DNA from 3 places in the Priestia sp. JSM ZJ58 genome. Region 2 is predicted to be linked to each of the others. Evidence: riboswitches for the same ligand, from Rfam matches in the RefSeq annotation. Region 2 holds a riboswitch; each other region holds the start of a gene.
The links. A riboswitch is a leader RNA that binds a small molecule or an ion and turns the genes downstream of it on or off. The one in region 2 is predicted to bind cobalamin.
Positions count from the first base shown of each region.

Region 1: it holds a riboswitch for cobalamin, as region 2 does, so the genes downstream of both, ACH6EI_RS11265 ((2Fe-2S) ferredoxin domain-containing protein) here and ACH6EI_RS09585 (cobyric acid synthase) in region 2, are expected to answer to the same signal.
Region 3: it holds a riboswitch for cobalamin, as region 2 does, so the genes downstream of both, nikA (nickel ABC transporter substrate-binding protein) here and ACH6EI_RS09585 (cobyric acid synthase) in region 2, are expected to answer to the same signal.

Region 1 covers NZ_JBISEM010000001.1:2,114,662-2,120,453, forward strand. The annotation lists gene ACH6EI_RS11250 (cation:dicarboxylate symporter family transporter) at 383-1,654, shown strand; gene ACH6EI_RS11255 (M42 family metallopeptidase) at 1,762-2,799, shown strand; gene ACH6EI_RS11260 (hypothetical protein) at 3,152-3,310, shown strand; cobalamin riboswitch at 3,457-3,635, shown strand; cobalamin riboswitch at 3,754-3,933, shown strand; gene ACH6EI_RS11265 ((2Fe-2S) ferredoxin domain-containing protein) at 4,035-4,415, shown strand; gene cobJ (precorrin-3B C(17)-methyltransferase) at 4,429-5,792, shown strand, end outside.
Region 2 covers NZ_JBISEM010000001.1:1,785,366-1,791,157, reverse strand. The annotation lists gene ACH6EI_RS09590 (FecCD family ABC transporter permease) at 1-630, opposite strand, end outside; gene ACH6EI_RS09585 (cobyric acid synthase) at 836-2,362, opposite strand; cobalamin riboswitch at 2,455-2,634, opposite strand; gene ACH6EI_RS09580 (YdcF family protein) at 2,782-3,345, shown strand; gene ACH6EI_RS09575 (APC family permease) at 3,404-4,975, opposite strand; gene ACH6EI_RS09570 (nitroreductase family protein) at 5,399-5,792, opposite strand, start outside.
Region 3 covers NZ_JBISEM010000005.1:101,290-107,081, reverse strand. The annotation lists gene rluF (23S rRNA pseudouridine(2604) synthase RluF) at 1-93, shown strand, start outside; gene ACH6EI_RS25400 (TRM11 family SAM-dependent methyltransferase) at 131-1,084, opposite strand; gene ACH6EI_RS25395 (hypothetical protein) at 1,345-1,503, shown strand; gene ACH6EI_RS25390 (tautomerase family protein) at 1,671-2,060, shown strand; gene ftsZ (cell division protein FtsZ) at 2,420-3,424, shown strand; cobalamin riboswitch at 3,427-3,617, shown strand; gene nikA (nickel ABC transporter substrate-binding protein) at 3,761-5,302, shown strand; gene ACH6EI_RS25375 (GNAT family N-acetyltransferase) at 5,372-5,792, shown strand, end outside.

The sequences.
Region 1 (5,792 bases), 330 kb from region 2:
AAACCTCCAAAATTATAAATGCTTTTTATTATCGTGTTGAATAATTAAAATTTTCAGAATTTTATATTCGAATAATAAAAATAAACATGTATCGTATTATACTAACCTAAAATGCATATTTCAATATAAAATTTTATTTTTTTAATTAATTCGCTGAAATAGCAAAAATAGAAAAATACTTAGCAAAAAAATCTCAATATACAACAATTATTTGATATGATAAAACAGAACCGTGGCTTTTAAAAATTCGCATGTGCGGCCTTACATCCTTTTAGTAAAGAACTGTTTACATAAGGTGCTGTAAGGATGTATATTTATACACGGTTCGCGGAACCGCATATGCTCGATGGATGAAAGTCAACTGTGCGAAAGGAGCAAGAAAGTGAAAAGGTTAGGTCTAGCAACTCAGATTCTAATTGGACTGATTTTAGGCGTAGCTGTAGGTGCTATCTTTTACGGAAGCGATACAGCCATTTCTATTTTACAGCCGGTTGGAGACATATTTATTCATTTAATTAAGATGATTGTCGTACCGATCGTGATTTCAGCATTAATCGTAGCGGTCGCAGGAGTAGGCGATATCAAAAAATTAGGTAAGCTTGGCGGAAAAACAATTCTTTATTTTGAAATTGTTACAACCATTGCGATTGTAGTGGGGATTATTGCCGCGAACTTATTCCATCCTGGTGCAGGGGTTGATATGGGACATATTGAAAAAAGCGATATTTCTCAATATGAGGCAACGGCAAAAACGTCTGAAAGTACAGGGATTGCTCAGGAGCTTCTTCATATTGTTCCGACAAACGTCTTTCAGTCGGTAGCAGAAGGCGATCTTTTACCAATCATTTTATTTTCCGTACTGTTTGGTGTAGGCGTAGCTTCGATTGGACAGAGAGGAAAACCTGTTTTAGCCTTTTTTGAAGGCGTCTTGGATGCAATGTTTTGGGTAACTAATTTGGTGATGAAATTTGCTCCAGTAGGTGTATTTGCACTTATTGGTGTTAATATTATAAAGTTTGGTGTCGGATCACTTATTCCATTAGGGAAATTAGTGTTCGCCGTTTACTTCACCATGATTTTCTTTGTGCTTGTGGTTCTTGGAATTATTGCTAAAATGGCTGGAACAAGCATGTTTACGCTCATAAAAGTGTTAAAAGACGAGCTGCTTCTTGCTTTTACAACAGCAAGTTCAGAAGCCGTTTTACCATCTCTTATCAAAAAGATGGAAGACTTCGGTTGTTCTAAATCGGTTACATCGTTTGTTATTCCAACAGGCTACACGTTTAATTTAGATGGTTCAACCATTTATCAGGCGCTGGCATCGCTGTTTATTGCTCAAATGTACGGCATTGACCTTTCCATTATGGATCAAATTCAGCTCCTTCTTGTGCTAATGTTAACCTCAAAAGGGATGGCTGGTGTACCAGGGGCATCGTTTGTAGTTGTACTTGCTACGCTTGAATCTATGGGCTTCCCTCTTGAAGGCATGGCATTTATTGCAGGAATTGACCGCATTCTTGATATGATGCGTACCACAGTTAACGTAGTAGGAAATGCTTTAGCTGCAATTGTAATGTCCAAGTCTGAAGGCGAGTTTGATAAGCAAAAATCATTAAATTACACAAATGAATTAAAGAAATCAAACATAGCTTAAAACAAAAAAGCCGGGCAGCTGCCTGGCTTTTTTGTTTGGAGCTGCCTGTTATCTTTTTTGAAACATATGGTAAAATAAAAGAAATGAGAGACAAAGGAAGTGTCATAATGACGGAAACTGTTCAGTTAATTAAAAAGCTTGTTTCGATTCCCAGTCCTTCTGGAAATACAGAAAAGGTGATTTCATTTGTCGAAGACTATGTAAAAGAGCTAAATATTCAAACGTATCGCAATCGAAAAGGAGGCTTAGTCGCTACTATTCCCGGTAAAGATACGGATCATCACCGCATGCTGACGGCTCATGTCGATACATTAGGTGCTATGGTAAAAGAAATCAAACCGAGTGGACGTCTGAAAATCGACTTGATTGGAGGGTTCCGCTACAATTCCATTGAAGGAGAATATTGTGAAATCGAAACGTCAGCAGGAGAAGTATTTACAGGGACCATCCTTATGCATCAAACATCTGTTCATGTGTATAAAGATGCAGGTAAAGCTGAGCGAAATCAAGATAATATAGAAATTCGATTGGATGAAAAAGTACATAGCGCAGAAGATGTTCGCAGTCTTGGAATTGAAGTCGGCGACTTTGTTTCGTTTGATCCTCGTGTAGAAATAACAAAAAGCGGTTTTATTAAATCTCGTCATCTCGATGATAAAGCAAGCGTAGCTTTATTGCTTCAGCTCATGAAAACAATTCAAGAAGAGCAGATCGAACTGCCATACACTACGCACTTTCTTATTTCAAATAATGAAGAAATTGGATACGGAGGAAATTCTAATATTACGCCTCAAACGGTAGAATACTTAGCGGTTGATATGGGTGCCATGGGAGATGGACAATCTACTGATGAATACACCGTGTCTATTTGTGTAAAAGATTCAAGCGGCCCATATCATTACGGTTTGAGAAAGCATTTGGTGGAGCTAGCTAAGCAGCATGATATTCAGTACAAATTAGATATTTATCCGTTTTACGGATCAGATGCTTCTGCTGCTATTCGTGCCGGGCATGACATCGTACACGGCTTAATTGGTCCAGGAATTGATTCTTCTCATGCGTTTGAGAGAACGCATCAAGATTCATTAAACCATACGTACAAGCTTCTTTACCACTATGTGCAATCGAACATGGTTCTGCTTTAAGAAAGGAATATTTAATTAGTGTATTTTTATGCAAAACAAAGAGCAGGACGGGACTGTGATGTCTGTACTTTCCTTTCCTAAAAAAGAAGCCGGCTGTCCGGCTTCTTTTTTTAATAAATACTATATATTTTTTTACTGGTGAAGCAACAGTTGGTAAAAAAAGCACCTTTTTTAAAGAGGTATAATACGGCTTAAACCTTTTGTACATTTTGTTCATTTACAGAAGTTAAAATGTTTTTAAATTTTTAAAAGTTTCTTGTGACAAGTTTTGTAGAATGGGTTTTCAAAAGGATATGGTTTCGTCATAATGTGGATATAGCGATCACTACAATAATCGGAGGCGAATCTTTTCATGTGGGTACTGACGGTATATGCTGGAAAAGAAATGAAAATGTTTGAATTTGAAACTGAAACGCAGGCGAGAGAAGCTTTTGCAAAAACAAATGGCTGTAAAGTTCTTTCAGAAGTCGTGTATTATAATGATCCTCATTTAACATTAGTAGCTATATAATGAAAAAACAAGAGCTGACTTTATGCTCTTGTTTTTTCATAGCTTCTTGTATCTTACGAAAAGAATAGAGTTGAAATAAAAAAAAATGTACGCTATGATATGGTAGTTACTTCTATTATTCTGATAGTTTAAAAGGTTCATATATATCAAACAGCAACAGTAAAGATGCCAAGAAGGCTTAATAGGGAAACTGGTGAAAGACCAGTACTGCCCCCGCAACTGTAAGTGTGGACGAACGAGTATAACCACTGTGGAAAAATCACGGGAAGGTTCTCAAGTAGAATGATACACAAGTCAGGAGACCTGTCTTTATTGTGAAGTTTCTATTTCTCCGGGGAGCGGGAAGGGAAACGTTGGCTTAAAGTGGCATTCGTGTACACTTTTATTCTGACGTTTTACCCGCTCGCATATTAGCGAAGCGGGTTTTTCTCGTAGCACAAAACTACATATCGTGCAAAAAAGGTGCGCAATGTTCACATTGCGTTAAATGGGAAGTCTGGTGTGAAGCCAGCGCGGTACCCGCCACTGTGAAGAGGAGCTGATTGCATATGCCACTGTATTCGGGAAGGCGCAATCAAGTGATGAATCGAAGTCAGGAAACCAGCCTTTTTCTAATGCGAAGCTTACCCTACGGGATATAGGTGGAAGTGCAAAAACTTAGTTTGAATTTTTCTGCGCCTCTATCATTGATAGAGGCGTTTTTTTAGTAAAGGAGCGAATAAGTGTGACGACGTGGAACTTAAATGGAACAAAACATCACGTATTGATTTGTAATGGAAGCAGCTGTATGAGAAAAGGTGGAGAAGAAGCCACGCAAGCTATTCGAAATAAAGTGACTGAACTGAATCTAGATGAAGCGGTTCACACAACCCGTACGCGCTGTAACGGAAGATGCAAAGATGCTCCTGTAGCTATCGTGTACCCTTCAGGAGATTGGTACAAGCAGGTCACTGAAAACGTAGCTCATCGAATTGTTGAAGAACATTTAGCAGGAGGCTGCAGTATAAAGGAATCACTTATTTATGAATATGATCAAAACGGTTTTGTTTCTCCGGAAAAGAGTGACTCCATAGAAGGAATTGACAAAGTAAAAAGTAACGCATAAAGGAGGAGCTAGCATGAAAGGTAAACTGTTAGTTATTGGATTCGGCCCAGGAAGCTTTGAACATATTACACAGCGAGCAAGAGAAGCCATTCAAGAAAGTGATATGATCATTGGTTATAAAACCTATGTGGAATTAATTCAAGGACTATTAACGAATCAGCAAATTATTAGTACAGGAATGACCGAAGAAGTAAGCCGTGCACAAGAAGCCGTAAAGCAAGCTGAAGCGGGAAAAACCGTGGCGGTCATTTCAAGCGGAGATGCAGGAGTATACGGAATGGCCGGCCTTGTGTATGAAGTGTTGATTGAAAAAGGATGGAAAAAAGAAACGGGCGTAGAGCTGGAAGTGATTCCTGGCATTTCGGCTATTAATTCATGCGCATCCCTCCTTGGGGCGCCCGTGATGCATGATGCCTGTACGATTAGTTTAAGTGACCACCTTACGCCTTGGGAGTTAATCGAAAAACGAATCGAAGCAGCTGCACAAGCAGATTTTGTAGTAGCTTTTTATAATCCGAAAAGCGGAAGACGCACAAGACAAATTGTGGAAGCGCAAAGGATTTTATTAAAATACCGTTCCCCCGATACGCCTGTTGGTCTTGTGAAAAGCGCTTATCGTGACCGTGAAGAAGTGGTAATGACCAATTTAAAAGACATGTTAAATCATGAAATAGGCATGCTGACTACCGTTGTTGTCGGAAATTCATCTACGTTCTTTTACGATGACTTAATGATTACACCGCGCGGGTATCAGCGTAAATATACCCTCAACCAAACAGAGCAGCCGCTAAGACCGCATCAGCGACTTCGAAAAGAAGCAGAACCATGGGCTCTTGATCAAGAGGAGACTGTAAAGCAAACGGCTTCAGCTATTGAAGATGTTCAGAACACAAAAGAAGAAAAAGCAGCTTCACGAGCTCTGGCAGAAGAAGCGCTTCAAGCAATTTTAGGTGAAACTACTTCACCGGTCGTACACCAGCCAATTGAGTCTATTTTTGAAGTGGCAGTTAGTCCAGGGCTTGCAAATAAGAAGTTTACGCCCGTTCAAATGACAACACTAGCAGAAGTTGTTGGTGAAAAAGGTACGATGGAGTATACGCCTGACCATCAAATCAAACTGCAAATTCCAACGGCTCAGCCAGATGTGATTATTAAAAAGCTCCAATCAGCTTCCTTTTTACTATCTCCAGTCGGAGACGTGTTTACAATTAAAGCGTGTGATTTTTGTGATGGAGAAAAAAGTGACGCCATCCCGCATACGGAACAATTACAAAAGCGTCTCGGTGGAATGGACATGCCAAAAGAGCTGAAGCTTGGTATTAATGGATGCGGTATGGCCTGTTACGGTGCTGTTCAAGAAGATATCGGCATTGTCTA
Region 2 (5,792 bases):
AATATGCGACCATCCTCTCATTGATACGCTTCCCATTAGCCAATATAAAACCTGCCTTACATCTTCTTCAGGAGAAAGAGCTACAATTAATGAAATAAGCGCGCTCATAAAGGATGATAAAATAATCCCCGCTAAGATGATGGTTTCATTGGCCAAATTGCCGCTTGCGAGTTTCGTAATACCAAAAACTAAAAGAAGAGTAATAAAACCAGATACGATGCCGACTACAGGCAGCGTGAAGATAGACAAACCAAAAATACTCCAGTGAAAATAAATTGCCATGACAGAGCCAAGGGTTGCACCTGAGGAAACTCCGATCGTGTAAGGATCCGCAAGAGAGTTTCTTAATAGCCCTTGAAAGGCAGCCCCTGCTATTGAAAGCGAAGCTCCTACTAAAAATGCCACCAGTACTCTTGGAAAACGAATTTGCCAAATGATTAAATCCATGTTTTCCGGACCATGATATAAGGATAGTCCGGTAAGGTGGCCAATAATAATTTTGATTGTATCTCCTACGGTTAACGAAACTGTACCAATAAATACTCCCATAATCACCGAAGTACATACAATAAATAAACTGACTATGTATAAAATAGATGCTTTGTTTAAAAAAATACGTTTAAAAATCAATACTTTCAGCTCCTCTAGGAAACGAGGCGTGATGTTTTACATTACATTAACCATTCATTTTCCTGTCCATAAACCATGTTTCCATCCTACATAGTATTGGAAACAATCATCTTTTATTTGTTACGAGTGCTAGACTGTTGAACTAGGCAACGTAGAATAGCGTACTAAAGTTCTCGGTGAAAAAACAAGCGAAAACCTCTACAAGCTACACTTTTTGTGCTTGCTCCGGGCTTTTATAGTTGTCTATTAAATGATACAGCTTTTCCATATCTACAGCTTCTCTCACATATGCTGCTGCTTTTGAAAAAGACTCCTCTTTTTGCAGGCGACTGTTGAATGTATCCGTAATAGGCGGCAATTTTTTATGTTTACGAATTTGATTAAGCAAAGCTCTGCGCAAAGCATCGTTATGAAACACATCATGAACATACGTGCCAATGATGTTGTCTTTAACCGTTCCTTCTTTTTGATCATCTACCACCGCAAAGGCTTCCGTCATGCTTTTAGAAATCGTCTTTCCCATATGAATTTCATAGCCTTCAATTGAAACCTTCTCACTCTCTAACTGAACATATCCAGAAACTCTTTCTGTTTTTTTGCTGGTTGTCATAACGGTTTCCACTGGAAGCAAACACAGCCCTTTAATAGATTCAATCCGGGACTCTACTGCATCGGGGTCCGTAATTGTCTCGCCTAACATTTGATATCCCCCGCAGATGCCAATAACGTGAGCGTTCGTTGCGTTCAAGACTTGATTAATGGCTAGATCCAGGCCGCTTTCTTGTAAAAACTGCGCATCTTCAATCGTATTTTTGCTTCCTGGTAAAACAATTAAATCAGGCGTACCTAGTTGTGATGGCTTGGTTACAAGTCTCACATGACAGTCTTCTTCTAAGCTTAGAGGATCAATGTCCGTAAAATTTGAGATGCGAGGATACGAGATAACCGCAATATCGATTTCTTTTAACGGATTCACAAGCGTTGAGTAATTTCTGAGTGATAGCGAATCTTCAGCGTCAATTTCCACGTCGTGCATATAAGGAATCACTCCTAGTACCGGAACTCCCGTGTATTCTTCAAACCACTTCAACCCCGGTTTTAAAAGCTCTAAGTCTCCTCGGAATTTATTGATTAACACTCCAATTACTCTAGGTTTATGTTCATCTGGAAGCAATTGAAGAGTACCCACCAGACTCGCAAAAACCCCTCCTTTATCAATATCTCCTACTAACACAACAGGCGCTTGGGCTATCTTTGCTACGCGCATATTTACCAGTTCCCGATCGTTCAAATTGACTTCAGCAGGACTTCCAGCACCTTCAATCACAATTCGATCATAATGACTGGCAAGCTCTTTATAAGACTCAGTGATAACGTTCAAACCTTCATTAAAAAATTCTTGCCGATACTGAAAAGCAAACATATTACGAAGCGGCTTTCCATGAACGACAATTTGAGATTCATGATCACGAGTTGGTTTAATTAAAATAGGGTTCATATTAGTTGTTGCTTCTACTCCAGCAGCTTCTGCTTGAATTCCCTGCGCTCTGCCAATTTCTTTTCCATCCATTGTAATGTATGAATTGAGCGCCATGTTTTGCGATTTAAACGGTGCAGTTTGATAGCCGTCTTCTTTAAAAATACGGCAAAATGCTGTAGCAATCATGCTTTTTCCAGCGTCTGAATGCGTTCCTTGAATCATAAGAGGTTTTCCTTTTTTCACTTTATCCACTCCCTACCACATAAAAAAACCTTAACTGTAAAAGTCAAGGTTTGGTCATGCGCTCATTAACACATTGTCTTGACTTATTTCTCCCACCGAAAAATAAGGGGTTTTTAAAAGCAGGTCTCCTGGCTTATGCTTCATTTTACTTCTGCACCCTTCCTAGTTTGACTAGTGGGTCTTTGCAGGTTCATCCACATTTACAGTAGCGGGGGCTGCACCGGATTCTCACCGATTTCCCTATTATCCTCCTTAGAGGCACTTTTAAAATCATTTATTCTTTATTGTAACGAATTTTATAGCCATTCACAATAACGATTTTCTTCTATTATTATATATTACTGTGTTTATACTTATTTGGGTCTCGTATGCTATAATAACAATTATTTTCCAAACATCTTATGAAATAGCTAGGAAGGTGCTCACAGTTGAAGAAAAAAATGATTTATACCTTTATTGGTTCGCTTGTTCTTTATATAGTAATTATATCTTTTTGTATGTATCAAACTGCTCACAAGTCTGTTCCACAAAACGCAGATTATGTCCTCGTTTTAGGTTCTAAAGTAGATGGTGATCAAATGTCTCCTAGTTTAAAAGAGCGAGCAAAAACAGCTTTATCTTATTTAAAGACTCATAAACAAACAAAAGTTATCGTAACGGGTGGAAAAGGATCTGATGAAGAAATTTCTGAAGCAGAGGCAGCCTACCGTTTTCTACGAAAAGCAGGAATTAAAAAGAATCGAATTATAAAAGAGGGTCAGTCAACTTCTACTTTTGAGAATTTTACTTTCACCAAAAAGAAAGTTGATATTCAAGATAAACGAATCGTGCTTGTTAGCAGTGATTTTCATCTGTTTCGCGCTTCTATTATTGCAAAGCGCCAAGGTTTTGATGTTTATCCTTTAGGCGCAAAGACACCAAATTCAATTAAACTTCAAGCCTACTTTCGTGAGTATGCTGCTATATTAAAAACATGGCTGTTTGATAAATAAATAGAGTACACGCCTATACAAACGAAAAACACGGCATGAATTCATGCCGTGTTTTTTATTAATCATCTGTATCGATAACTGCTTTTGGTAAACCTGTGTATTTCGCCCAGTAGAAAATACCGAGTGAAACAAGAGCAATTAAAATTAAGTCAAGTGGGTTGCTTAACACACCTTGTCCTCCACCAAATGAACCTAGATAAGAGATAACAAGCATAATAATATAATAAGCAACTAGCCACCAAGCAGATTTAAGCTGCTGTGCAAATTTCACAACGTCAGTTGGTACGTATTTCTTAAACGCTACGTAGATAACAACCATTAGAAGCTGTGATCCTAGCAGCCAAGAAATTGTTGTCCATCCTGACCAGTATACGATGTATGAACAGAAGATAAATGAAACAGGAGCAATAATGCTCATGCCTTTTAATTTGAAAGGTTTTTTAAGATCTTTTGCATTTACTCTGAATGCTGCAGCTGAAATTGGTGCGATAGCATAAGACAGAATAAGTGCTACTGAACATACGTTTACTAGCGCTTCCCAAGAAGGAAATGGCAGTGTCCAGAATACGGACATTCCAAATGATAGCCATAGTGACGCACGTGGAATTCCTGTTTTCTTATCTACTTTTGAGAAACGTTTAAATAGTGTTCCATTACGAGACCAAGCATAAACTAGACGAGAAGTTGTATTCATAAAGATGTTTCCGTTACCGCCTGGTGATAAAATAGCATCAAAAATAACAAGCGTTACTAACCAGCCAAGGCCTAAAATAAGTGCAATATCTTTAAATGGTAAAGAGAATTGCTCTTGAATTGTTCCCCATCCTCCTGATAGCATATCAGCCGGGATGTTACCGATGAACAATACTTGCAGTGCTGTGTAAATAATCGCTGAAAGTACAATACAGATAATTAGCGCGATTGGAATATTACGCTGCGGATTTTTAACTTCACTGGCTACCGAAACAATAGGGTGAAGTCCTAAGTAAGCAAACATAACGCCACCTGTTGAAATGGCTGCTTGAATACCATTAAAACCAAACGGAGCAAAATCGCCAGTTGTAAAGTTAGCTGATTTGAAGTGATAAGCTAACACGACGATAATTGTAAGAGGAACCGCATATTTAAACACAGATATAATGACATTTGACTTAGCAAATGCTTTTACACTTACGTAGTTAATAATGAAAAATAGTGTTAATAACGCGAACTGGAATAGCCATCCAATCGTTGTAGGCGATTCAGAACCATGTTTAGTTAGACCAGGAATCCATACAGCAACATACTGACGTACAGCTGTTACCTCAATGGCAATTAAACTTGTATAAGCAATAATGGTAATGAATGAAATTAAGTAACCTACTAAATGACCATGTGAATAAACCGGATAACGGATAATTCCACCGGTACGCGGCAGCGCTGCTCCAAGTTCAGCATACACTAAGCCGATAAGTAAAATAATGACTCCGCCAATCAGCCACGAAAAACTTCCGGCTGGACCAGCCTTTGACGCCACGTTACTAACCGCAAATAACCAGGCGGAACCAAAAATAGCTCCCATCCCAATTAACGTTAGGTCAAGTAACGATATTGATTTTTTAAATTTTCCTTGATTTCCTTGATCAGACATAAAATCCTCCTTTAAAATTCCCACTCCACATATCTACGCCCTTGCGTCCGATATGGGATTCTTTACATCATCCTCCTCTTACTAAGACCTCACAAGTGGATATGTTAACAAATATTCTCTAAAAAACCAAGTTAAAAACTTTATTTTTTTACAAAACATCATTGAATTGCTTATGTATAGCGCATAAATTCCACCGAAGATTTGAGGACTACTCCTCTTATTTAACCGCATTTTTCTTAGATTAAACATAAAAGAATATTCAAACTATTTATCATAACAAAAGGGCTGAGGCATAACGAGATCAACCGCTAGAAGCAGCTACATACGCAAAACCTACGCTTGCCATCCCAATAAAAAAACCCGAACGATGAATCGTTCGGATCTTGCTTCAAATAAAATAATTTTGTCCGTGCCTTTTTTTGCTTATTTAAATACTTTTACACGTTCAGTTAGCGGTTGAAATTCTTTTTCTCCCGCAGGTGACACAGGATTACCAAATGGCATTTGAGCAATTAATTTCCATGAGCTTGGAATATTCCAAGTTGCTTTTACTTCATCGTCAATCAATGGATTGTAATGTTGTAAAGTTGCTCCTAGGCCTTCTAGCTCAAGTGCTGTCCAGATCACATGCTGCAGCATGCCTGATGATTGGTTAGACCAAACCGGGAAGTTTTCGCTATAAGATGCGAACTGCTTTTGCAATCCTTCAATTACTTCTTGATCTTCAAAGAAAAGAACTGTTCCATAGCCGCTTCCGAATAAGTTCATTTTTTGATCCGTATCTGAAAAATTTTCAGCTGGAACAATTTTACGAAGC
Region 3 (5,792 bases), on a different contig from region 2:
AACAACTTGCCTGTTGGGCAATGGAGAGATTTAACGAAAAAAGAGCGTACGCAGCTATTCAAAGAATTAGACTATGAACCTAAAGAGTGGTAAATCAAAAGACACCAGCCTGTTAGACTGGTGTCTTTTTTTATTCGCATACAACTACTTGTCTAGAAAATACGCTTTTGCGCGCTACGCAGCGATCTGAAATAGAAAAGCCAGCTTCATGAATCATATGGTCAATCGTGTCTACTGTAATTACGACTACTTTATCCGCAAAGCGGCGAGCGTGTTTTAAAATAGAAAGCTGATCTTCAGGCGTCGCGTGGGTGTAGAGATTGTAAGGCATGTCGATGATCGCTACGTCATAGTGAGTGGTAACATCCGAAATCGGTCCGGTTTTGACATCACCCTTTAAGCCGAAATGCGCAATATTTTCACGAGATCCGTCGGTCACAAGTGGGTTGATATCGCGTCCTACAATATCAATGCCCATTGAAAGAGCTTCTACGAGGACTGTACCAATACCACAGCATGGATCAATCGCTTTGATTCCTTCAGGCTTTGGAACGGCAATGTTAGCTACAGCTCTTGCAAGGCGGGTACTGAGTGCCGTAGAGTATTCACGCGGTTTCTTCAAATGATGCAGCCATACAGCTTCGCTTTTTTGATATTTTCCAAAATACCAGCGTCCTCCAAATGGAACAATTCCAAACAAATGGTCAGGGTTATGCAAGTCTGCTTCTGCTACAAAATGCCAACCCACATCACGTTCAATCGCACGCTGACCTTTATAGCTTATTTTTTGATCTTTTTCTAAGTCATTAATTTTCATAAAAATGAGTTTAAATGTTTGATCTCCAAGGTCAATATCTTCTACTTGTTTGCAAATATCTGCAAGGTCATCTGATTCATACATAATATCTAATCGCTCTTTGATAAAAGGGCTTCTGCTTGGATCAAGTTTAACGGCGCTTTTTATGATAGGTTTCTCAGTTTCAATTTCAAAAAGAGAGCGTCTCTCTAATTGACATAGTGAGAGTTCCTCTTCGCTGCATGCGTATGTGTAGATATACTGAGGCAGCTGCGTATGGTTATTCAATATCGTATCATCCTTTATCGTATCTAATTATCCTTCTTCTCAAACAATAGCGAGAAAAGAAGAGAAAAGCAACGAATTTAAATATATTTGGCTGTGAATACTAAATTGAAGCGCTACATAGTCCACTTATTTGACAAAACATGCTAAAATAACTGATGATAACCTGCATGTGCTGCTGTTTATACAAAAGAACTGGATCAAGGTTTCTCAAAAATCATTTATACACTGCTGACATTTTGATGAATAGGAGAGGCTACGTGATGTCTAAAAGTGATCATGAAAAGCAACAGATGAGTCGGGCTGATATGAAAAAACAAGCTAAAACATCCTCGCAAAACCTTGTGATGAACGTACTCATTGCCATTGTATCTGCATGTATTTTAGCTCTTATTATAAATATTTTTGTACTAATGAAATGAGCCGTTATGCTGCTCATTTCTTTTTATTAGGTTCAGCTTTTATTGAAGAGTTTGAGGTCTCTTTCACTAGAGAGCACATTGTGAATAGCGTATCTTTTTTTTACAAATGATAGTTGTGATATGATAAAGCAATAATACATTAGACAAAAAGCTGGAGGTTACTTAGTATGCCATTACTTAGATTTGATGTAATAGAAGGAAGAGACGAAAAAGAGTTAAAAACATTACTAGACGCTACTCATCGAGCGATGCTAGAAGCCTTTGGCGTCCCAGAACGCGATCGTTATCAAATTGTACATCAGCATCCTGCTCATGAAATGATTATTGAAGATACAGGTCTTGGCTTTGAGAGAAGCAAGGATTTGGTTATTATAAGTGTGACGAGCAAACAGCGAACAGAAGAGCAAAAACAAGCTCTTTACAAATTAATTGTAAAAGAGCTGGGAGAAAGCTGCGGAATTCAGCCAAGCGACATTATGATTTCAATTGTTGAAAACGGTAATGCTGACTGGAGCTTTGGTATGGGAGAAGCTCAATTCTTAACTGGGAAATTATAAAATGGTTTATTATCTAGAGAAGCCCTTATTTCTAAGGGCTTTTTCTCATTTTGTCTATAAAAATATTATTCTCTTAGTCACATCTTACTCAAAATTAAATACAGACATCTGTCAAATGAATGATACAATAAGCTTATATACCGTTTTGAGTGGGAAAACCAAAAAAGAGTTCGGCGTACTAACTTCGGAACAACAATAATTTTACATAAAGATGTAAAGATTTAAAGGTTAAAAGAGAAATGTATAAAATCTGTAAAACAAAAGAACAGTTACGCGTTAAACATAGGAGTAAAAGGTTCTTCACGTGTTTTTTCGGATAATAAGAGAAAGTAATTTTGATCATTGAGGAGGAACTTAGAATGTTTGGATTTGATGGAGATGTATCGCCATTAGTGCGAATTAAAGTAATTGGAGTCGGCGGTGGAGGAAATAACACCGTTAACCGTATGATTGAACATGGTGTACAAGGGGTAGAATTTATCGCCGTTAATACGGATGCTCAGGCGCTTAATTTATCTAAAGCAGATGTGAAAATGCAGATTGGTGCGGCATTAACGCGAGGATTAGGTGCAGGAGCTAATCCAGAAGTAGGAAGAGAAGCTGCAGAAGAAAGCAGAGAGCAAATTCAAGAAGTACTGCAAGGCGCAGATATGGTATTCGTAACAGCTGGCATGGGGGGAGGCACTGGTACTGGAGCAGCTCCGGTTATTGCCCAAATTGCCCGTGAACTAAATGCTTTAACAATTGGAGTAGTTACTCGTCCTTTCAAGTTTGAAGGAAATAAACGTACCAAGCAAGCAGTAGGCGGTATTACTGCGATGAATGAATCGGTAGATACCCTTATTGTCATTCCAAACGACCGTTTGCTTGAAATCGTTGATAAAAAGACACCTATGCTTGAAGCATTCCGTGAAGCAGATAATGTTCTTCGCCAAGGTATTCAAGGTATTTCAGATTTAATCGCTGTTCCAGGGCTGATTAACCTTGACTTTGCTGATGTAAAAACAATTATGTCTAATCAAGGATTTGCGCTTATGGGTATCGGACGAGCTTCGGGATCAGATCGAGCAATTGAAGCAGCGAAAAAAGCGATTTCTAGTCCGCTGCTAGATGCATCGATTGATGGAGCAAGAGGCGTGCTGCTGAACATTACGAGCGGCAGCAGCCTGAGTCTTTACGAAGTACAGGAAGCAGCAGATATTGTCACGTCCGCTTCTGATCAGGACTTAAATATGATTTTTGGATCTGTGATTAATGAAGATTTAAAGGACGAAATGATGGTAACCGTTATTGCCACTGGATTTGATGATAAAGATATTTCACCATCAGCTTCCACTTCTAGAGTTTCAAGAGCACGCTACTAAATTAAATAACCAGCTTTTATGGTGGCAATTGTTTTTCAATTGCCTTAAAAGGGAATCCGGTGAAAATCCGGAGCGGTCCCGCCACTGTAACAAGGAGCCTTATGTCAAAAAGCCACTGTCTATTTAGAGACGGGAAGGCGGTATAAGGCAGTGACTTGAAGCCAGGAGACCTGCCATAAATCGCAGCACACAATAACCTACGAGGATAGGGAGGTGTTTTGGCAGAATCAAAAATACGATAAACAAGGGATACGTTTATCTGAATTTGTTGTGAAGGCAAGCACTTCTTTTTAGAAGTGCTTTTTTTGTGTATTAAAATAGAAGGTGGAAAAATGAATGATAAATAATAAAAAACTTGTATCTATGATATTTCTCATGTTACTTTGCCTCACTGCTTGCGCTCCTAATGAAGAGAGCGTAAGTATAAAAGAAAGAAAGAAAACGGATAAAAGTGTGACGTTTTTATTTAATTTTACATCTGCAACGCTTGATCCTCATACGGACGATAATTATACAGCAGTTCGTGGGGGAGTAGGGGAGACGCTTGTTAAAATCAACGACGATTTAAAAATAAAGCCTTGGCTTGCTGAAAAGTGGGAAACGAAAGATAACGGCCTTACATGGACATTTATGATAAGAAAGAACATCACGTTTCAAAACGGAAAAGCGCTGGATGCAAATGCCGTTAAGTCTTCTCTTCAAAGAACGATAGACCAAAGTTATGCGATGAAAAACGCTTTAAATATTAAAGAAATGAAAGCGAACAGTCATGCGCTGACAATTACATTAAAAGAACCAATGCCTAAATTTCCTTCTGAATTAGTGCATCCAAATACAGCTATTATAGATGTTAATGCTTCTAATATAGCTAAGAAGCCCATTGGTACGGGTCCATTTCGCGTCTTGTCTTTTGATCAAGGAAATCAAGTAAAATTAGAAAGATATGAAAATTATTGGGGTGGAAAAGTGAAATTGAAAAGTGCGATCTTTGGATTTAACGAAGATGCTAATGCGCGAGTTGCTGCTCTTCAATCTGGAACAGCCGATATTATTTATCGCCCGCCTTTAGAAAGCTTGGGCACTTTACAAACAGATCCGTCTTTTAAAGTAAGTGGAGTACCTAGTGTGCGCACCCATTTATTGCTTTACAATCAAACTAATGACGCATTAAAAGACGAAAATGTAAGAAAAGCTATCGATACCTTATTGAACCGAAAAGAAATTGTTAGCAGCATCATGAACAATCAAGCGGCAGCGGCTCGAGGTCCATTTTTACCCCAATTTCCTTTTGCTGATAGTACTGCTAATGAGCAAAGAGGTATGACATCTGCTAAAAAATATTTAGAGAAAGCAGGCTATCAAATCAAAAATGACAAAGCAATCAAAAATGGAAAGCCACTATCGCTCTCTCTTGTCACATATAGTTCTTTGCCAGAACTGCCTTTAATTGCTCAGCTTATACAGTCTAATGCCAAAGAGTTAGGAATTACTATTAAGATTCACCTAGTTGAAGATAGCGATGAATATGTAATGGCAAAAGATGATTGGGATTTAGCATTGTACAGCCTTATCACAGCACCTAGAGGAGATGCCAGCTATTATTTAAGTACGAACTATTTGCCCGGCGGTGGTTTAAATGCCAGCCGGATTAATGATGATACGCTAACAAAAATGATAGAACAGTTAAATTCAACAGTAGATGACGCAAAACGAGATCAGTTAGCCAAACAAGCAACCGCTTTGATTAATAGAAAAATGCTGACGTCATCGATTGTACATCCAAACATTGTTGTTGCTTATAATCAAAAAGTGAAAAACTGGACAACAAATCCAAGCGAGTATTATATGCTGACTCAGCATTTAGACGTAACGCCGTAGTTAACATTGCAGCATAAGCAGAGAAAAGAAAAAGTATACAATGATCGCTAAAAGGATGTGACAGTAAACGTGCATGAAGTACAAATGTATCAAATTAAAGAAGTAAAAGAAAAGGATGCTGAAGTGATTCAGTTTGTCATGAATATGCGGAATGAGCTATTTCCTATGCTGGAAAAAAATCGGCTTCCTGTGGATTTGCTTCATTTTAATGAACATTACGTTCAAGCGAAAGACGCTGCTTTTTTTGCAGCTGTTACGGAAAATCAACAAGTAATTGGAACCATTGGTTTATACGCTTACGATGGACGGTTTCATGCATTAAAAGAGCGATATGAACATAGAACTGCAGCTGAGATTGTAAAATGCTATGTCGATCCAGCGTACCGGCGTCTAGGCATTGGACAGCAGCTGTTAAAAGCAGTTGAACAATTTGCCCAAAGTCATTTTTATGACACGCTGTATCTGCATACTCATCCTTTTTTACCTGGCG